Regions from separate parts of the Candidatus Thiodiazotropha sp. LNASS1 genome, predicted to be linked through region 1. Evidence: predicted binding sites of a transcription regulator. Region 1 holds the regulator's gene; each other region holds the start of a gene.
What was found. The regulator FNR, encoded in region 1, switches genes on or off when oxygen is low (the NO sensors DNR and NnrR bind a similar motif). The targets are predictions, from matches to a motif close to TTGATNTANATCAA.
Positions count from the first base shown of each region.

Region 2: a site for FNR is predicted at 3,787-3,800, ahead of AB8516_RS02995 (cytochrome C). Genes of this name have one in related genera too.
Region 3: a site for FNR is predicted at 3,197-3,210, ahead of AB8516_RS03030 (cytochrome c oxidase subunit 3 family protein). Genes of this name have one in related genera too.
Region 4: a site for FNR is predicted at 2,402-2,415, ahead of AB8516_RS02965 (nitrite reductase). Genes of this name have one in related genera too.

Region 1 covers NZ_OZ156465.1:3,926,043-3,931,410, forward strand. Annotated here, with positions in the region: gene AB8516_RS17475 (LysM peptidoglycan-binding domain-containing protein) at 1-236, opposite strand, end outside; gene AB8516_RS17480 (methyltransferase domain-containing protein) at 425-1,186, shown strand; gene rnhA (ribonuclease HI) at 1,183-1,635, shown strand; gene dnaQ (DNA polymerase III subunit epsilon) at 1,910-2,611, shown strand; gene fnr (fumarate/nitrate reduction transcriptional regulator Fnr) at 2,760-3,518, opposite strand; gene AB8516_RS17500 (sulfur globule family protein) at 3,691-4,056, opposite strand; gene AB8516_RS17505 (CTP synthase) at 4,397-5,368, shown strand, end outside.
Region 2 covers NZ_OZ156465.1:693,088-698,455, reverse strand. Annotated here, with positions in the region: gene AB8516_RS03005 (FCSD flavin-binding domain-containing protein) at 1-969, opposite strand, end outside; gene AB8516_RS03000 (cytochrome c) at 992-1,570, opposite strand; gene AB8516_RS02995 (cytochrome C) at 1,603-3,585, opposite strand; gene AB8516_RS02990 (hypothetical protein) at 3,906-4,040, shown strand; gene AB8516_RS02985 (cbb3-type cytochrome c oxidase subunit I) at 4,411-5,368, opposite strand, start outside.
Region 3 covers NZ_OZ156465.1:700,244-705,611, reverse strand. Annotated here, with positions in the region: gene AB8516_RS03055 (nitric oxide reductase activation protein NorD) at 1-995, opposite strand, end outside; gene AB8516_RS03050 (hypothetical protein) at 1,030-1,458, opposite strand; gene AB8516_RS03045 (CbbQ/NirQ/NorQ/GpvN family protein) at 1,439-2,257, opposite strand; gene AB8516_RS03040 (cytochrome C oxidase subunit IV family protein) at 2,268-2,543, opposite strand; gene AB8516_RS03035 (cytochrome c oxidase subunit 3) at 2,550-3,131, opposite strand; gene AB8516_RS03030 (cytochrome c oxidase subunit 3 family protein) at 3,362-3,961, shown strand; gene AB8516_RS03025 (cytochrome C oxidase subunit IV family protein) at 3,974-4,261, shown strand; gene AB8516_RS03020 (hypothetical protein) at 4,377-4,745, opposite strand; gene AB8516_RS03015 (tetratricopeptide repeat protein) at 5,151-5,368, opposite strand, start outside.
Region 4 covers NZ_OZ156465.1:687,314-692,681, reverse strand. Annotated here, with positions in the region: gene AB8516_RS02985 (cbb3-type cytochrome c oxidase subunit I) at 1-76, opposite strand, end outside; gene AB8516_RS02980 (cytochrome c) at 115-567, opposite strand; gene AB8516_RS02975 (DUF2189 domain-containing protein) at 699-1,454, opposite strand; gene AB8516_RS02970 (bacteriohemerythrin) at 1,738-2,304, opposite strand; gene AB8516_RS02965 (nitrite reductase) at 2,613-4,205, shown strand; gene AB8516_RS02960 (NapC/NirT family cytochrome c) at 4,352-5,368, shown strand, end outside.

The DNA.
Region 1 (5,368 bases):
AGCTCCTCGGCGATTTCCGGCAGCTCATCGGCAGTCATGGTGCTCTCGTCAGCACTTGGGTGGGTTTGCAATACTTGCGTAGCGGCCGGGGAGAGGGGGACCTGCTGCAATGCGGTCGTCGCCTCCCCATTGGGCAGGCTTTGACAGGCAGCGAGTAGGCAGGTGGCGAATAGATTCATGATACGCAGAGGCGACTTGAAAAACGGCATCGATCTTTTAAGGCTTGTTGTGGACATACTCTATATCGGAGGAAAATAGTATCAGAGCCGCGTATCATTTCCATGGCCGGTACTCCAAATTGTGTGGTATCCCGTGGTTCTGTCCTCGGGTATACCGCCTGATAACCTGAGACCTCGTAAGAGGCGTACTGAACTACACAGATTACCTGACAGTTATGTCGGTGGTAAAGTCGATACCTTGATATATGAGAGAAAATAAGCTGTTGAATTTGGGATCTTGTAGGCAGAAACAGCTACAAACATGGTTCGAGAGTGACTTGGGCAAGCTGTTGGCCGAGCAGGAGGCGGAATGCCTGGATCCCAGGATTGCCACGCTGTTCGGCTATCATGTGGTTCAGCTCGGGCTTCCCTGCAGGAATCAGGATTTTCTGAGGATGAGCCCTGCGCGGAACCGGGTGGTCATGGGCAGCGGAGATGATTGTACAGGCATCGATCTGCAAGCCGACAGCCATCACCTGCCTCTAGCCAGTGACAGTGTAGATGGGATGGTATTGCCCCATACCCTCGATTTTACGGCCGATCCCCATCAGGTGTTGCGTGAGGTTGAACGGGTATTGATCCCCGAGGGCAAGGTATTGCTCTGTGGTTTCAATCCCTGGAGTCAGTGGGGATTGTGGCGTCTGCTGCGTCTCAGGTCTGCCACGATCCCCTGGTGTGGTCACTTCTTCAGCGGAAAGCGGATCCAGGATTGGTTCTCATTGCTCGGCTTTGAATTGGAAGAGGTGGTTTATCTTCACTTCCGTCCCCCGGTCTCCAACTCACCCATCATGCAGAGACTGGCCTTTATGGAACGATTGGGTAAAAGGATCTATCCACTGTTTGGTGGTGTCTATGTCATACTCGCGGTCAAGCGGGAGATCACGATGACTCCGCTACGGTCGAAATGGCGGGTGAAAAAGCGGGTCTTGCCGACTGCCGCAGAACCGACGATGAGAAAAATTGAATGACTCAAGTTGTAGAACTATATAGCGATGGCGCCTGTCGTGGGAATCCCGGTCCCGGTGGTTGGGGGGTGGTCTTACGCTACGGTCGACATGAAAAACAGCTTTTCGGTGGCGAACATGAGACCACCAACAACCGTATGGAACTGATGGCGGTTATCCGTGGCCTGCAGAGCCTGACGAAAAGGAGTCGGGTGAAAGTGACCACGGATTCCCAATACGTGAAAAACGGAATCACCCAGTGGATTTACAATTGGAAACGGAATGGCTGGAGAACGGCAGCGAAAAGACCGGTCAAGAATGCCGACCTGTGGCAAATGTTGGATACAGAGGTCAACAATCATCAGGTGGAGTGGGCCTGGGTCAAAGGTCACTCCGGCCATACCGAGAATGAACTGGCGGATGAATTGGCTAACCGCGGTATCGAGGAGTTAGGGCTGGTCGACAGGTCCTAGGGCCTGTCGACACTAATCCGGTCGGCTCTGTTGCGTCTGAAAAAGCGCCAATCAAGGCGCGAGGAGAGAAGTTTGGTGTTTCCAAATGAACAACGAGCAACGCCGAGTGGCGCTTTTTCAGGCGTAACCCGCAGGGCTGGGGCTATTTTTCCGCCCAGCGGCGTTATCATTCGCTCATGTAGAATAACTACACATCACTCATTCTGCCTTGCTGGGCAAAAAAATAGTCCCAGCAGAGCCGATCGGATTAGTGTCAACAGGCCCTAGTGAACTGATGCGACAGATCGTACTGGATACGGAAACCACAGGATTGGAACCGGAGCATGGACACAGAATCATCGAAATCGGCTGTGTGGAGATGGTTGATCGTCGATTGACCGGTAATAATTTCCACCAATATCTGCAACCTGAACGGGAGATCGATGCCGCTGCCGTAGAGGTGCATGGCATCACCAACGAATTTCTTGAAGACAAACCGAAATTCGGGGATGTTGCTCAGGATTTCATCGACTACGTGAGAGGAGCGGAGCTGATCATTCATAACGCTCCATTCGATGTCGGTTTTCTCGACCATGAATTTCACCTCATGGAGAGTGCTGCGCGAATCGATAGTTTGTGCGCGGTTACTGACACCCTGGTGATGGCGAAAAAGATGCACCCGGGTCAAAGAAACAGCCTCGATGCGCTCTGTAAGCGATACGATATCGATAATTCACACAGGGAATTGCATGGAGCGCTTCTGGATGCCGAGATTCTGGCTGATGTCTACCTGATGATGACCGGGGGGCAGGCTTCGCTGATTTTGGACGGAGTAGCCAACGATGAGTTTGGTGATAATTCTGTCGATAGCATTCAACGTCTGCCTTCGAACAGGCCAAAACTGAAGGTGGTTCACGCTGACCAGCAGGAACTCGCGGCCCATGAGCAGCAACTGAAAGCCATGGGTGAGGCCTGTATCTGGTTAAAGAAACACTAGGGCCTGCAAACACTCATCCAATGGGCGCATCAGGCGCAATCCGAAGGGCTCGCTCGAGCTTTTACTCCGCCCTGCGGCGTTATCATTCGCCCATTTTCCTTGCCGGATGAAAATAAAGTCCTGGCAGGGCCTATTGTGCTTACAGGCCCTAGACTCGCGACTGACTCGATTTTGTCCTGTCCGTACCCTGAACGATTTCGTAAAGCCGGGGAATATCCAGCAATTGAACGTGCTTTCTCTCGACATGCAGCAGCTGCTCGTCCTGGAAGCGGGTGAACAAGCGGCTGACAGTCTCTACCGCGAGCCCCAGGTAGTTACCGATTTCGTGACGCGACATGCTGAGAAAGAAATCACTGGCTGAGAATCCGCGCTGTTTGAAACGTTCGGAAAAGCTGAGTAGAAAGGTGGCGAGCCGTTCCTCGGCGCTCTTTTTGCCCAGTAGAGTGAGCATCTCCGTCTCCTGGCCGATCTCGCGACTGAGCAGGCGATACATCTGGTGTTGCAGGCTGGGCATGATGGAACTTAAAGATTCCAGTTGAGAGAAGGGGATCTCACAGACCGCAGTGGTTTCGAGCGCGATTGCGGAGCAGTTATGATTGTTGTCCTGGATGGCATCCAATCCTATCAGTTCCCCGGGGAGGTGGAATCCCAAGACCTGTTCACCACCATCTTCATTGGGTGAATAGGTTTTGACTGAGCCACTGGTGATGACCCGGAGGCTGTGGAACTTGTCGCCACCACGGTAGAGATGATCGCCTCGGTGATAGGGACGTCCACGCTTGATAATGGAGTCGAGACGTTCAATGTCTTCTGGGGTCAGTCCCATTGGTAGGCATAGGGTCGAAAGACTGCAGTTTTTGCAGGCGACCTTGATATTTTCAAATGAGACAACTTTTCTGCTAGTCAAGGAACCGCTCCAGCTAAGGGTGCATTCTTGTCAGATGCTTCTTCTCACTTCTATTTTTCCAGAAGTTCTTGATCCGGATCAAGTAATTTTAAACATTTAATTATCTTAGATCATATTGCATAAAAAAAGCCGGCCATTAGGCCGACTTTTTTATGCGCTATAAGCTGGCCGCTTACTTAGCGGGTGCAGCAGGTGCCGCAGGCGCAGCAGGCGCAGCAGGCGGATAGCCGTATGGTGCGCCGTAAGGTGCGCCATAGCCGCCGTAAGGTGCACCGTAGCCGTAAGGTGCGCCGTAGCCGTATGGGCCGTAGCCATAGTAATCACGGTAGTAGTTGTTGCCGCGACCATAACCGGAACCACGGCCGCTGCCACTCATGCCAAAGCTGAAATCGCCGGAGCCATCGCCCCAGCCGTCGCCCCAGCCATCGTTATTCCAGCCACGGTTACCCCAGCCTGGACCACCACCCCACCATGCAGATGCGGTTGTGGAGACAGCTACGAGAGCAGCGACGCTCATGACCTTAGCAAATTTCATCATGCTTTCTTCCTCTTTAAAGATTGATTTTTATTACTGCTTTTTCTATTGAAAAACAATTAGTTGGTCGTTACGTGTTGTGGGTGTATAGAGGCTGATCCCGAGCCTGTTTTAATGTGGTTGGGTCTCGCCGAGTAACTGCCAACTGGTCTCTGTGGTTGTAATTTGCGGAAATCGCCAATCGATTATAGACCCTGGGGAGATAGAATTAAATGATATTCTTGAGCAGTCGCATGAGAGATATCCCATTAGTCCCACATTTATACGATTGAGAGAGGCGGTCTGATCTGTTACTGTTCCCTTCCGTCCGTTCCCCTTATCCAGCACGTTAACTAGAAGTTTCATGACTAGATTTATATTCATCACGGGCGGTGTTGTCTCCTCCCTGGGCAAAGGAATCGCATCCGCATCTCTGGCTGCACTGCTTGAGGCCCGCGGGCTCGATATCACGATGATCAAGCTCGATCCCTATATCAATGTTGATCCGGGAACCATGAGTCCATTCCAGCACGGTGAGGTCTTCGTTACCGATGATGGGGCGGAGACAGACCTTGATCTGGGACACTATGAGCGCTTCATTCGCAGCACCATGGGGCGAAACAATAATTTCACGACCGGCCAGATCTATGACAGTGTGATTCGTAAGGAGCGCAAGGGCGAGTATCTGGGCGGTACAGTACAGGTAATCCCACATATCACCAATCAGATCAAAGAGAGCGTGTTATTGGGTGCCGACGACAATGATATCTGTCTGGTGGAGATCGGCGGAACGGTGGGTGACATCGAGTCGCTGCCCTTTCTGGAAGCGATCCGCCAGATGGGGGTCGAGTTGGGACCGCAGCGGGTGATGTTCATGCACCTGACGCTGGTGCCCTATATCAAGGCCTCTGGTGAAATAAAGACCAAGCCGACACAACATTCGGTGAAAGAGCTGCGCTCCATCGGTATTCAACCCGACATTCTGGTATGCCGTTCCGAGCAGCCGTTGCCTGAAAACGAGCGCAAAAAGATCGCGCTCTTCACCAACGTACCCGAAAAAGCGGTCATTTCGGCGGTAGATGCTGACTCGATCTACCGCATTCCCGTGCTGTTGCACGCCCAGGAGATGGACGAACTGGTCAACCAGCGATTCAACCTGGATCTGCCGCCAGCGGACCTCGCTGAATGGGAGGCGTTTCTGGAAGGCCTCGACAGCCTGGCTGAAGAGGTCAAGATCGCCATGGTAGGAAAATATGTTCATCTTACAGAGGCTTATAAATCGCTCTCTGAAGCCTTGGTACATGCAGGCGTCCATACCGGAAATCGGGTTGTCATA
Region 2 (5,368 bases), 3.2 Mb from region 1:
GCCCAGCACATAGACATCGGGGTGACGCTTCGATTCGAAGGTCCGCTTGTTGACCGGGCACCAGTCACCTTCCACCAGGTCTGAGGCGTAGGCCACCTTACCTGCCTTCTGGGGTGGAATGATGTTGATCACGTCGGCGGTGAACTCCTCGACCTCAGCCTGCAGGGTGCGGGTTGAAGGATCGAGCTCCTCCACTGTGCCGCCGCCCGCTGCGCCGACCCATTCGATCATGGCGTTATCGGTACCGAAGCCATAGAGCTTCGACCAGCCCTGCCTGAACAGCCCCTGCTTGGAGAAGGCGTCTTTGGGATCGAGGATGAGAATCTTCGCCCTCGGTTTATGGTGCTTGCAGTACATGGCTATCTGCGCGGCCCGCTCATAGGGCCCGGGCGGGCACTTGTAGGGATTCGGCGGCGCAACGATGATCACCCTGCCCCCTTCCGGCATAGACTCGATCTGCCGCCTCAGGGTGAGTGTCTGAGGACCGGCATACCAGGCGTGGGGAATGGTCTCGGAGACCGCTGCATCGTAGCCCTCGATGGCGTCCCACTTGAAATCCACGCCGGGGGAGACCACGCATGCATCATATTCGAATGTACCGCTGTCGACGGTGGCGACCTGCTTATTTGCCGGTTCGATGGCCGTGACCCTGTCGATGACGATCTCCACACCATGCCGTTTGAGTCCTTCGTAGTCGAAGGTGATGGAATCCAGGGTGCGGTCGCCGCTCAATACCTCGTTGCTCATGAAACAGGATGTGTACTGCTTTTTGGCTTCGATCAGGGTGACCTTCAGGTTTGGATTCAGCTTGCGCAGGTACTTGGCGGCAGTGCAGCCCCCTACGCCACCACCCACTACCACCACCCTGGGAGCGGCTCCCAGGGCAAGGGTTGGAAGCATAAGCGAGGTACCCGCCAGGGTCAGGCCTCCACCCAAGCGGATGAAATCTCTGCGATTGATTTTATTCATGGTTATTGTTCCTTCTCCGCGATCAGTGCTGACTGCCGTAGTAGTGGATCAGTGCGGGCATGGCCTGTTCGCCCTGCTCCTCAATAGCGGCATCCACCTTTCGTTTCATCTTTCTCGGGTAGGGGCGCCTGCCGTCGATGAAATCCTGCATGCTGTAGTCGAGATAGGGCATCCACTGACCGGCAAGGGTACCGGAGTCGCCCGGACGACCACCCTCTTCATGGCACTTCTCGCAATGGCTGGTGTGCAGCTTTTCACCGAGACTTACCAGTTGCTGATCTGTCTTCTGGGTGTAAAGACGCAGTTCCTGCTTGGCGAAGAACCAGGCCATGGCCTTGATCTGCTCGTCGCTGTAGCCCTTGGCAATCCGGTTCATGATGGTGGAATTGCGCTGGTCACGCTTGTAGGCCTGCATGGCATCGATGAAAACATCCGGATCCATCGCTGCGATGGAGGGACTGGAGGGGCCGACGCTGGATCCATCGGTACCATGGCAGCCGGCGCAGGTGAAGGCCAGCGCCTGGCCCGATGGCCCCGACAGGGCAACCGTCGGAAGCAACACCAGTAAAACCAGGAGTAGATTGCGAACTTTCTTGCTCATCGTATCGTTTCTCAACATGTTATCCGCCCCCATCAGCTTGGTTTGGTCATCAGGCCGATCAGCACCAGGGTCAGCAGGGCCAGACCGGTCATGATCAGCACAGTGGTGATGAAGGAGGCCGCCAGATCTGAACGGCGCGAGGGACGTCTGACCAGATGCCTGTCCAGTTCCCCGCTCTCAAGCAACCGCTCGTATTCGAGACGGTGATCGTGCTTGAACTCCTCGATGGGGATCTTACCGGTGAAGATGGTCGTGCTCATCGGGAAACGCTCAGGCCTGAAGTGCACGTTGAAGAAGTGCACGGAGTTGAGGAAGATGGCCGCCAGCAGCGCTTCCTCGGCATGTACCAGGGTGGCGATATTGAACATCCAGCCCGGCAGGATGATGGCGGTCGTCTCCGGCGCGAACAGCATGATACCGGATGAACCGATTATCGCCGCACCCCAGAAAGGTGCCCAGTAGTCGAACTTCTGCCAATAGGTCCAGTGAGTGAACTCGGGACGCGGACCCTGGCCGATGAACCACTTGAACATGCCTTTCAGGTCATCCCAATCCTTCCAGTTGGGCAGCATAGAGGTGCTGCCGAACCACTTGAAGCTATCGCGCTTGCTCCAGATGTTGCTGACGGCTATGGTCAGGTGGGCCAGGAAAATACCCAGCCAGATTACGGCCGCGGTACGATGGATAATGCCCTCCATCTCCGTTCCGCCGAGGAAAACCACCACCGCCTTGGCCCAACCGGTATGTGAAAACAGCAGGGTGGTTCCGGTCAGAATCAGGGTCATGGTGGAGATGGCGAACAGCGCGTGGATCCAGAGCCAAACGGTCGGGAAACGGCGGAAATAGATCACATCGGGATTATCCAGATCCTCGTTGAAACCCTTACCCTGGATACGGTCCATCACCTCGCGGTAGAGCCACAGCACCACATGGACCCAGAAAAAGGCCATGACCGAGAAGATCAGCGTCTGCATGAAGATCTTGAAGAACCACAGACCCGGATATCTCTCTCTGTCGTCCGCATCACCGTGCGGCCAGAAGGTCAGGAAGTTTTCATTGGCATCTTCGTGGCAGACCCTGCAGTTTTCCAGACGATTGTTGGCGTGGATCTCCGATGTCGGATCATTTTCGCCCTTGATCTTGTGGCTGCCGTGACAGTCGTGACACTTGGCGGTATTGGTATAACCAAGTCGATGCACCTGGCCGTGATAAGAGTCGAAGTAGGTACGCTGCGCCTCCTTGTGGCAGTCTCCGCAATTCTTGGTGATCGCCAGCTTGGCCTGATCGGTGTCGGGTGAGCTGATGGTATGGGTAGTGTGGCAGTCTGAGCAGACGGCGGATTCGCTGTCGCCCTCTTCCAGCACCGCCTTGCCGTGGTCGGACTCCCGGTAGTCGTTGAGTTCCTTTTTGTGACACTCACCACACACCTCCGGGTTCTTCAGGCGGTGCTCGGCGCGCTGGTGGCTGCCCAGGGTTCCGATGTTATGGGCATCGTGGCAGTCGTAGCAGGTGGCGTTGGTCTCCGACTGGTCGTGCTTGTTGGGCAGGGCATGTACCGAGTCGTAGAAGGCATCGATGGTTTCTACCACTACGCCGAGGCGCTCGTACTTCTCGTCGGGATCGTTCCTATGCTTGTTCCAGGTCTCCCGGTGGCACTCCACACAGCCGACGACCACCTCCGGTGACTCGCGATGCGGTACTCGCTCGATGGTGGCGTGACAGTTGGTACAGGACTGTTCACCGTGCACGCTATTCTCGATCTTTTGCGGGTCCGCGTAGATATCGACGATGGTGCCGTCTTCCCGGATATCGGTCTTCTCATGCGCGTCGCCATGACACTTCAGGCAGCGTTCGTTGGGGATGATGCGCTTCCCCGAGACTGGGTCGAAACCCGGTGGTGGCGTTTCACCCAAGATGGTCAGATTACCCTCGGCACTCTGAACGGGAGTGAAGAAACAGAGGGTTAAAAGAAAAACGAAAATCCAGACTGGCGATCGGAATGCCATGTTCAACATTATTATTTCCTCGTGCGTCAAGAGCACAACCGCTAGAACGAGGCTTATAGGTTGAAAAGATCAAACGGAGCCAAAAAGCGGGACTACAGTGCCAAACGGACCTACTATCCGAGCACCTTGGAGTATCTCGTCCAGTATTCATACAGGTCAACATCGATTCTGCGACATTCACCAAGTCAAGAGAATTAAGGCAGGCTTGTGTTGATCTTGATCAATTAACAATTAATTACTAATACGGTTTTCAATTATTCCATAAGATGCTAATATTCACCTTGAGATTGTAGATGTTTTCAATTTCAGATTGCTAGTTGGAGATCATCATGAATGTAGCACCCATCTTGATCATGGCATCAGCGGTATTTATTTTTGCTGTCACGGCTTTGAGCATCGCCACCATCCTCGGTGTGGCCATAGGTCAGGCACGACTTTTCTTTCAAAAGAAAACCCAAGCCTGAAACCCGCAAATTTTCCCATCCGGGAAATAAAGAGGGACAAACCACGGTTGTCTTGCATAAACTCTGGTCTGCCCTCAGTCTGGTTCCTTCTCGCGCCACGATCTCGGATCGTGGGATGATTAGCTGTTCCTATTGCCGCTAGAAGATAGGGCCGCCAATGGAATCGAATCACCGCTAATAAACGCAAACATTATTTCCATGAGCAAGTGATCGCAATGAAACTATTTGCGTGCATTCGCGGTGACTGGCGTCCATTAGCGGCCTTTCCTTTTCTTCTCTTTTCTTCAAAGCCTGCCCATAAAAAAAGCCGAACGGGTTGATGCCATCTCACCGTCCGGCCAGGGGGTTGCTATCGGTTAGTCGTGTTTATCTAGCCGGCCGCAGCCTCCGCGGCGCCGCGCGCCTCACCCTGGGGCTCCATCGCCGGCATCTCCGCCGCCGTCTTCTCACCTGGAATGAAGAAGCTCCAGATGTAGACCACCAGACCGCCCAGGAACACCACACCGGCAAAGAAACGCAGCCAGTAGAACAGCGCGATCTTGTCCTGCACCACCAGGAACGACAGCGGCGTGTCGCTGAAACGCTGCAGATAGACCTGCAGGATCCCCGCACCGGTCAGAAACAGCGTGATGAAGACGATCGACACCGTCATCAGCCAGAACGCCCACATCTCCACCACCTGCGCCTGCTCGCTGTTGGCCTCGCGGCCCCGCAGAATCGGCACCGCGTAGCTGATGATCGCCAGGTTGATCATCACATACGCCCCGTAGAACGCCATGTGACCGTGCGCCGCCGTGATCTGGGTGCCGTGGGTGTAGTAGTTCACCGGCGCCAGGGTGTGCAGAAAGCCCCACACGCCCGCGCCCAGAAACGCCATCACCGCCGTGCCCAGCGCCCACAGGGTCGCCGCCTTGTTGGGATGGTTGCGCCGCCGCCGGTTCACCATGTTGAAGGCAAACACCGTCATCATGAAGAACGGGATCGGCTCCAGCGCGGAAAAGACCGAGCCCCACCACTGCCAGTACTCCGGCGTGCCGATCCAGTAGTAGTGATGCCCCGTCCCCACAATACCGGTGATCAGGGTCATCGCAATGATGATGTAGAGCCACTTCTCGATGATCTCACGGTCCACACCGGTCACCTTGATCAGCACAAAGGCCAGAATCGCACCGAGAATCAGCTCCCACACGCCTTCCACCCACAGGTGTACCGTCCACCACCACCAGAACTTGTCATGCACCAGGTTGACCGGGTTGAAAAACGAGAACAGAAAGAATACCGCCAGACCCACCAGGCCCATCAGCAGCACCAGACTCACCACCGTCTTG
Region 3 (5,368 bases), 3.2 Mb from region 1:
TCCTGCATAACCTGGTACTTCCAGTCCCACTCCGGCAACAACATGCCCTCCTGCACGATCTCGTCGTCACACGCCTCGGACGGCAGGTCAAGATCGAACTTCAATTTCGATGCGACGGATTTGCCGTCACGGGTCACGCTGAACTGCTCCATCTGTTCCGCCGCCTCCATGGCCTGATCCAGATCCTCATTCTCCTCGGCACCCCGGTCGACCTTGGCGAACTCACCCCAGCTCAGAATGTTCTCCATGCGGATGGTGATCAATCCCCCATCGCCATCGGCCATCTCAGTACGCTCTCCCCGGCGGCTGCGGCCATCATTTACAGCCTTCGACTCACCCCCGGATTCATTCTCCTGATCTTGGGTATTACTCCCATGAACCAGCCCTGGAGGAGACGGGTGGAGCCAGAGCGGTACCGGCCAAGGCGCATGGCCGGCAACCGGTAATCGTGCAACAGTACCCGGATCGATAAGGGCACGTCTGATGGCCTGCTCCTGTTGCGCCTCATCCTGTTTCAGGGTTTCCGGATCGGGTCGTTGTGCCAGGTGCGCATTCCGCAAACGCCGGTAACGGGCTTGCATGCCCGGATATCTCTCCAGCGCCAGTTTGCTCAGCTGCTGATTCTTTACCAGCCATGGCTCGCTTTCGCCCCGATCACATGCGGCCAGCGCCGCGAGCCAGAAATAGAGATCGCGGTTAAGCGATCCCTGGGGAAACAGATCGATGACTTCGGGCAGGCGCAATGCATGTTCATCGCGCCAGGCCAGTTCAATCTTGGTGGCACTGCCGGCTATGCGCTGCAGCATGCCTCGCCTGGCATTGTGTTCAGTTGCACCGGCGGTTTCGACCCGCAGTCCGCCATCGCCGCCGAAGGCGCGAAACAGAATGCCCAGGGTGTGGTTCAGATCGGTCAGGTGCACCGCGGCCTCGGGATAGCGGTCCTGTGCCAGGCGGGTGATCAGCCGGTGCCAGAGTTCACCGATCTTCTCTTCCATCAGTCTCCCCTTGGCCCAAGCGGTTTGGCGCCCATCAGGACATCCTCAGGCACGCTTCGGGCAATGCCCTGCCGATAAGGGGATAGCGGTAACATTTTCCCGCCATCGCCTTGGCGAGACCCAGCATACCGATGAGAATCAAGGTGGAGTGGCACACCGTAAAGTAGATGATGACCACCATCCAGGTATAGGCGCCGTCATAACCTCCAAGCAAAAGGATAACGATGTTGACAATCACCAGCAGTACGCCTGCCCAGAGAGAGGCCGAGAAGGTCTGTTCAAGATGGGATCGCGCAAGCGGCGGTAAGGATTTGCCCTGCTTAAAATAGATCACCAACAGAATGGCAAATGCAATACCGGGTATCAACAGCAGATTCGCCAAATAGAGAGACTCTGCGGTGACAGCCATGGCCGACCCCGGCGGGTCTCCCTGTGGATAATTGTCACCGCCCGATTGTGGCATAGACGACCTCCATCAAGGCTGCCGCTGTTTCCATATCGTCTGTGAGTGGCTCGACCAGTGCGGAACGGCAGGCCTCGACCGGCTCATAGCCGCCCAGAATCAAGGTGGCCGCATAGACCAGCAGTCGTGTAGAGGCCGCCTCCTCCAGATCGTGATCCTTGAGTGCCCGCATGGCATTGGCCAGACGCACCAGTTGGCGGGCCATATCGCCATCGATGCCGGTCTCTCCAATCAGAATCTCATGCTCCAGCTCCGGGGCGGGAAACTCGAATCGGAGTGCGACGAAACGCTGCCGGGTACTCGGTTTCATGCCTTTTAGAAGATTTTGATAGCCGGGATTGTATGACACAACCAACATGAACTCCGGGGGTGCCTTGAGAATCTCTCCGGTGCGTTCGAGGGGAAGAATGCGCCTGTCATCGGTCAGGGGATGGAGCACCACGGTGGTATCCTTTCTCGCCTCCACCACTTCATCCAGATAGCAGATGGCGCCCTCCCTGACCGCACGGGTCAATGGCCCGTCCGACCAATAGGTGCCACTCTCGCCGATCAGGTGCCGCCCCACCAGGTCGGCGGCGCTCAGGTCGTCATGACAGGCAACCGTGTAGACAGGCCTGTCGAGCTTGGCCGCCATGTAGTTGATAAAGCGGGTTTTGCCGCATCCGGTGGGACCCTTGATCAGCAAGGGGAGCTGATGTCTGTAGCCATATTCGAAGAGTTCGATTTCCCGTGCCTGGGATTTATAGAAGGGAAGCGATTCGTCGCTTTCACGCGTATTTAATATTACAGGTTTTTCCATCGCTATCTCCTCATCCGACCAGGGTAAAGGCAACACCGATCAAGCCACCGGGAAGAAACAGCCAGAGGCTGACCGGCCAGCGCCAGAAACCCTGGATCCGTTTCAAACCCATAAAGTAGTCACCCACCATCTGCCCTTTGATCAGGGCAAAAGCCAAAACTGTCAGCGAAACTCCCAGGCCGCCCAGGCTGAATTGACCGATCAGATAGGTTGTCAGCGTCAATCCCATCATGAACAGCCAGACCCAGGTACAGGCACGGATGCCAAAAGCGGTTCGTCTAGTCATTGTGGATCATCTCATGATATAGACAAGGGGAAACAGAATCAGCCAGACCAGATCGACCATATGCCAGTAGGATGCACCCGTTTCAACCCCCGTATGCTCCCGGTTACTGTAGCCACCCCTTTTGGCCTTCACCGCGACTGCCGCAAGAATCACCATACCCATGATGACATGCATGAAATGAAAAAAGGTCAGCGACAGATAGAACATATAGAATGTGTTCGTGCTCAGCCTGATGCCAGCTTCGATATGGTGGACATACTCATGTCCCTTCACAATCAGGAAGAGTAGCCCCATCGCCAGCGCCGCCAACAACCAATGCACGCAGCCACGACTGTCATCTTCGCGAATCGATGCCACAGCCCTGACCACGAAATAGCTGCTGGTGATCAGGGCAAACGTGTTGATCAGCGCCGCATCGCTGTCAAGGGTGCTCTGATAGTGGTTGAACAGATCCACATTTTTCATGCGGGTAAAGGCATAGGCGCCGAAAAACGCGGCAAATGCAGCAAGCTCCGCCAGTATGAAGACCCATATCGCCAAATCACCCGGGGGAAAGCGGTTGGATTCAATCGTTGCTTCGGCCTGCACGGGGGATTACTGCTCCTGTAGGAAAATTCACAAACCCAATGCTAAAGCAGACCCCATTCTTCACCTTGATGAATATCAAGCTGAATACCCTGAATAAAATCATGGATTTACCTACAGCGCAATTGCGATAAATTGATCCTTGTCAAAGCACTATCAGCAGGTGTACAGACAATGGCATCTCCCAACATCGATAGGCCTGCGCGCATTCCGCCTCCGACCTTAATCATTACATGTCTAATTCCATAGCCCCACCAGTACAGGCAGTAGTACCCGTCAAGAACCATGTGCCCGGCAACATGGCCATCTGGGTCGGGATTCTCTCGGAAATGACCGAGTTCGCCCTGATGTTCATCGTCTATTTCATCGCCAAGGTACATAATCCGGAGTTTTTCGCCGACGGACCGCTGCGTCTGAATACCACCGCCGGCGTATTGAATACCCTGGTCCTGCTCTCCAGCAGCTATTTCGTCATCAAAGCGATTAAATCGATCAGGATCGGCCGGATCGACCAGTGTCAACGCTGGCTTTGGTCGGCGGTCGCAATGGGTGCGCTCTACCTGATCATCAAATTCTATGAGTATCACTGGAACAGTGAACACGGGCTGGCAACCGACACGGATATCTTCTTTACCGTCTATTACTACACCACTTTCAACCACCTGCTGCACGTCGGTTGGGGAAGCGGTGCCATATTATGGGCTATTATGGGAATCAGGATGGGCGGAATAACCCAGCATAACCACAGCGGTCTGGAGGCGGTCGCCGTCTACTGGCATATGATCGATCTGGCGTGGATCGTCATATTTCCCTTGTTATATGTTTTGCGTTGATAGGAGTAACAGGTGTTCAAGACAAAATCCGTTGATATGATTTGGCTGATCCTGATGGGTTTGACCCTGCTCAGCGCAGCCATTGCCGAATCGCCCGATCAGGGTTTGATCATGATCCTGGTGATCACCCTAACCGTTGCCTACAAGGGCCGTATGATCGTCGATCACTTCATGGAGCTCAAAGACGCCAACCGGCTGCTGCGCAACAGCATGCGTATCTATTTCTACGTCATCCCCGCCATGATCGTGCTTGTCTATCTCTTTCCGGATCTCATTGCTCGGCTTACTATGTTGCAATAGAGGGTTTTTTGTGAAGAAAGGCCGCAAATTGACGCGAATCACCGCTAATGTACGCAAAAGGACATTAGATTACTCAATAAAAAACGAAATCGAGACTGACGAATTTGTGATTAGGTTATGCTTCATTCCTTGCAAACAACACCACATCTTCGTGCGAGAAAACCATAGTCCAGCGGCCGCTTTTTGGAAATATATACCAATCCCCTGAATCAGGTGCAGTATCCGGGAATGTTTCGTCAGTACAATCCCATATCTCTGAAACTGATTCATTGAATAAGTAATAATCTTCTCTATCTTGCGCATGATAATACTCGTAGGCCTTATTTCCGATCACGGCTGTTTGTAAACCGGTCAAAAAGTTTTCCCACTTGAAGTGGCCAACGGTATACTTTCCCGTGCTTTTCTTAACTGTCGACGCGAACAATTCGAGCCACTTCATCTCGATTTGGTAAGCTTGTTTCCTTTTTACAATCGCCTTTTTCATTATTAAACACTGCTAGTATGATTTCAGGGTACCCGATTATTGTTTTATTGTCCTTAAAAATGGTTATGAACCTTTGGCTGTTATGTCCAACTATGTTCGTGAACCCGTTTTTTATATTGCCATAAATAAGATAAGGAACATGAGTAACACAATCGCAGCCAAAAGCATTTTTGTACCAAGACGACTGTTAGCTATTTGCTCTAATATAAAACGCTGTTTCAGATTTTTAACTTCACCATCCGATAAGCCACTGCAGTGTGGACACTCTTCATTGTCTATGGTGTATCGCAATCCACATCGGTTACATTTTTTTGTGGGTTTCTGCCGGCGCCTAAACGCACCGAATGCACCCATTCCAATCCCTTTCATTTCTCCTTTTGACTCCTTTTGCCATCTAGTGATCTATCAGCGGTAAACAGCACGCATAGTCGACAGCTGGTGCAGGTTGGTTTTCGGCTTGATTTTATTATAGGAACTTCCTGATGTGCACTCATATATGGGGAGTTCTCCAGGAAGCCACCAGTTCTTATCTTTCAATTTTACTTCTTCTTGTTTTGTTGGCTTAGTTTGACTACCTTTTGTTTCAATATAACGTGAAACATATTCTTCTGAATAGCATAGTG
Region 4 (5,368 bases), 3.2 Mb from region 1:
TCTGCGCCACAAACAGGCCAATGGCCGCGATAAAATATGGCATCGCCACCGCCTGGGATTGATATTTGAACGTCATCGTCTTCTCCTCAGCTTGTCTCTACTCTGTCAGCACCACTAACCCTGAATGTTCGGCGGCCAGTCCGCCGTGTCGATCTCAGAGCTGTACTGCAGAAACTCCGCCACCGCCTTCAGTTCCTCATCGCTCAGGTTGAACTGCGGCATGCTGCGACGACCCGGTATCCCCTCCACCGGACGTCCCTTGATGAACGCCATGATCGCCTCCTTGCTGTTACCGTAACGCTGGTAAACATTGCCCAGCTCCGGCGCAAAATAGGCCCCCTCGCCCAGCAGCGTGTGACAGCCGATGCAGTCGTTCTCCTCCCATACCTTCTTCCCCAGGGCAATCATCTGCCCCCGCTCCGTGGTCGGGTCCAATGCCTCGCGATTGTCCCGGTCCGGCAGCGCCAGATGGGTGTCAAAGGTCAACGCCAAAAACAACAGAAAGAAAAACGCCGTACCCCCGTAAAAGATGTTCCGTGACATCTCCTTCGTGAACGCTTGTGCCATCACTCTCCTCCCAGGCCTGTCTTGATTGAGTCCCCGCTATTAGAAAACAGACACCCTTCCCTACCTTGACATGTGTCAAATGGGGCGCCTGAACAAAGCCGCATGCAGTAAATAATGGGTTGATCGTTAACTCAACTTGTTTGAGGAAAAACAAGACGATAGAGGGCGAAGCTGGCGTACGCCATAACCGGCAGAACCAACAGCAACAAGGGCAGCAGCATGATGGCAATCAGGATCGAGAGACTGAGTAATACCGCCCACAGCATAGTGGTGACGAAGTTTCTGAAGACGGCGCGCACACTGGCGTGAACCGCCTGCACCAACCCCACCCTGCCTTCGAAAAGCAAGGGAACGGAGAATGCAGAGATACAGAAGATGATGAATGCGAGTACAGACCCCATCAATGCACCCCAGAACCAGAAACTGGTGATTGATTCATCCACTTGCAGAAACCATGGCAGTTGATAGGGGAGATCGGTACCGCCGATGATAAAGCTGTAGAGTACGCCCGCATCAGTTATCCAGATCAAAAAGATGAAGGCGCAGAAAAGTGCAACCATCCAGGTTTGCAAGGGTGTATGCAGAAATGCTGAAAAAGGCGTGGCTAGCGACACTTCCTGATGTGCCTGTATCCTCGAGGCCAGTTGAAAAAAACCACCCAGCATCGCCGGCGCTATCAACATGAAACCACCGGCAAACGGCAGCGACATGGGGGAGATACCGAGTTCACCGACAGCATAGAGAAGTAATAGACCTATCAGCGCCGCGACCGACGCATAGGCCGCGCTTGGCAATGGCGCAGCGCGAAATATGCCCCAACCTGACTTAATGGCTGCGGTGAGATCGGAGGGTGTGACTTTAGCGGGATCTAATCCTGTTTTGTTCAACCGGGCCTCCACCCTATCTTTTTGGTTGGCTTGATGTCTCCGCTACCTCGGCAACAACAAGGCAATAATCAAGGTCGCAGCGGACAGCACCACAAAGAATATAAGAAACTTCTCCCTGCCACCGATGCGAAAACCTCTTTTTTGATAGTGCGAGGGAGCACCGCAGTGTGGACAATGATCGATGTCATCTGCGATTGACTCGCCGCAATAGAGGCAATTGACCCGCATAGATTAAAAACCGGCCGTATATGTATTGAGTATACCGGGCACAAGTTCAACCTGATTATCGAATACCCTTCTCTCTAAGAAACTCACTGTATTTCTGGTCGGTTCCTGCAATATGGTCGATCAACCAGCTCTTGAGGAAGCTGTTCAGTTCATCGATAGTGGATTCGCGGTCCTTTTCATAGGAGTCCAAAAAGCGGGACACCTTGGCAATCATCTCTTCATGCTGCTTCTTGTGGTCCTCGTATTCCGGATATCCGTTTTCACTCATCAGTTTCTCTTCACGCGCAAAGTGGTATTTAGTGTAGTCGACCAGGTCACTCAACGCCTGGCGTTCAAAGGACTCACCAGTGGGATAGAGCACCGCCGTCTGCAGATTGTTGATGAGTGTCAAGAGCTTTTGATGATCGTCATCTATCGCCTGAATCCCTACGCTCAAGTTGTCGTCCCAGGAGACGAAATCGCGGGATGTCATTTTTTTGTGGATAACCGGTAAAGCCAAGAGTACGGCGATCATGATCCAGGGGACCGGATTGTCGATACCGAACAGAAAGCCGATACCGATAACCAGAAAGGCCAGCACAATGAAGAGGGAGAGGCCAAAGGTCTTTAAGCTCTTACGCATAATGGATATCCCCAAAGGATTGTCTAACGGAAAAGCGGTGTTCTTGAGCAGGCACACCCCGCCTGTCGGGATCATCTCACTCAGGTTCCTTTTAGCCTTGATCCGTATCAATTCGAGTTCACACTTCCAGAACCGTGAATCAGACTATCGGAGAAATGGACATTTTTTGATTTGACATTTGTCAAGGTGAGTACGCCCGACCGGGCGCTTAATCTGTCTTGCGTAATCGACAAGAAGGGAGGATTTCTCCAATGATCAAAAGTTCCCGGCCAGGCGCACACTCTATTTTAAACGCAAGTGCACTATCAATGGCAATCGGCATATCCATCAGTGGCTTAGGGTTATCCGCCCAAGCAGCCACGCCAACTCTCAGCGAAGCAGACTTCGAAGCATCCAAGACTACCTACTTCCAGCGTTGCGCAGGTTGCCATGGCACCCTGCGTAAAGGCGCGACCGGTAAGAATCTGGAGCCGAAGGAGACCCAGAAGCTGGGACAAGAGCGTCTCGAAAAAATCATCAGTTTCGGTACTGAAGGCGGCATGAACAACTTCGACGATATCATGACAAAAGATGAGATCAAGAAGATGGCCACCTACATTCAGATGGAAGCACCCATTCCACCTGAGATGTCCCTGGCATTGATGAAAGAGCGTCACAAGGTTTTTGTTGAACCCAAGGATTATCCCACCAAGCCTATGCATGGACGTAACTGGGAAAACTTCTTCCTCGTCATCGAACGCGATGTGGGTAAGGTAGCGGTTATCGACGGTGACAAAAAAGAGGTGGTCGCTCACGTACCCACCGGCTATGCGGTACATGTACTGAAAGCCGCCGAGCATCACAACACCCTGCATGCCAAAAATCCCGGCCGCTTCTGGTACACCCAGGGCCGTGACGGCAAGCTGACCAAGATCGATCTGTGGCAGACACCTGACAAGATGAAGGTTGCCGAAGTTCAGATCGCTTATGACGCTCGTGACGTGGCGGTATCCGGCGATGGCAAGTATGTGGTTGGCGGGGGCTACTGGCCACCCCACTTCGTCATTGCTGACGCCATGACCATGGAACCATTGAAAGTGGTCTCCGCCCGCGGTGTGAATGTGGACGGCGAGTATGTCAACGAGTCCCGTGTGGCGGCTATCTACGATACGCCCAACCACCCCAGCTGGCTGGTCTCCATGAAGGAGCTGGGTCAGATGTGGCAGGTCGACTACAGCGACATCGACAACCTGAAGATCACCAAGATGGATACCGCCAAGTTCCTGCATGACGGTTTCTACGATCCAACAGGCCGTTACTTCCAGATCGCGGCAAACGCTTCCAACAAGATGGTTGTTGTAGACACCGAAACCCAGAAGCTCACCAAGCTGATTGACGTTGACAAGCTGCCGCATCCCGGTCCGGGCGCCAACTGGGTCGATCCGAAGTGTGGTCCTGTCGGTGGCACCGTGCATCTTGGTGTCGGCAAGGTCACTGCCTGGGGTAACGATCCGAAAGGTCATGCCGATCAGGCATGGAAGGTCTGCTATGAGACTGAAACCGACGGTCCAGGCGTCTTTATCCGCACCCATCCGAAGAGTGACTATGTCTGGGCGGATCAGACCAAGCATCCCGAGCCCGAAGTCCAGCAGTCCATACAGGTCATCTCCAAGGAGACCCGCGAGATCGTCAAAACTATCCGCCTGACCGAAAAGGCCGGCTATGCCGCTGTCCATATCGAGTTCAACAACGATGGTTCTGAGGTCTGGACCTCTGTCTGGAATCGTAAGGACAGCAAGGAACCGAATGGTGAGATCATCATCTTCGATGCCAAGACACTCGAAGAGAAGGCCCGTGTTAAAGGTCTGTTCGCACCGACCGGTAAGTTCAACGTGCACAACCGGGTCAATCACGTCACTTGATGACCGCAAGGTTACACGCACGTAACTGAAGACTGGGTGGACACGAGGCTTAGCCTCGTGTCCGCCTGGCATACACCAACACCTGCACCACACAATCTCCAATAGTGGTGTGTCACCTGACCATTGTGACCTGAACGGGGAAAGCGATGCATCAGCACTCTTTATTCAAAAGCCTGCTTTCACGTAAAGTCGCCTTTGGCGCGACCCTGGGTGGTGCTGTCCTGTTCATGATCATCGGTGTGGTGCTCTGGGGCGGTTTCAATACCGTGATGGAAGCCACCAATACCATGGAATTTTGTATCTCCTGCCATGAGATGGAGGAGAATGTCTATGCCGAGTTCAAGGGAACGGCACACGACGGTAACCGCAGTGGCGTGGGCGCGAGCTGTCCGGATTGCCATGTCCCCCGTCCCTGGGTGCACAAAATCGTTAGAAAGATAAAGGCCAGTAATGAAATCTGGCACAAAATCATGGGGACTGTGGATACCCCTGAAAAGTTTGAAGCTCATCGGCTGACCATGGCACGGCGGGTCTGGCAGGCGATGAAGGAGACGGATTCGAGAGAGTGCCGCAACTGCCACGATTGGGACACGATGAATCCCGAAAAGCAGAAACCGCGTGCCCGCAACCAACACGTCTTCGCCATGGAGAAAGGCAACACCTGTATCGATTGCCATAAAGGTATCGCCCACAAGCCAGTCCATAAAGAGATCAGCGAAGAGGAGTTGGAGGAGTGGGCAAAACCTGTCGAAGCCTATAAATTCGAGATACCGGAATCGTTCAAAGCAGGTCTCGCAAGTGCCGAAGCGGCTGAGGCCGAGGCGGAAAAAGCCCGCCAGGAGGAGGCCCAGAAAGAGCGTGAACGCCGTAAGGCGCAGGCATTGGCTGCACAGAAAAAGATCGATGCCGCTGTTGCCCGGGCAATTGCCGCGGTCAAATCGAATCAGACAGATGACACTACAGTACCTGCCGTTGCCACTCGCGGTTTCGGTGTCGATTGGAGCGGTTCTCCGGAACGTCTGATCACCCTCTTCTATCCCGGTCAGACCTCCATGGAGTGGACCCTGGTGGGTAAGTATCACGGTGGCGCCAGACCTTTCCGCGCCGGTGATCGCTGCACAGTCTGTCACGATAAAGAGGCTGCCGACATGGGCGAGAAGATG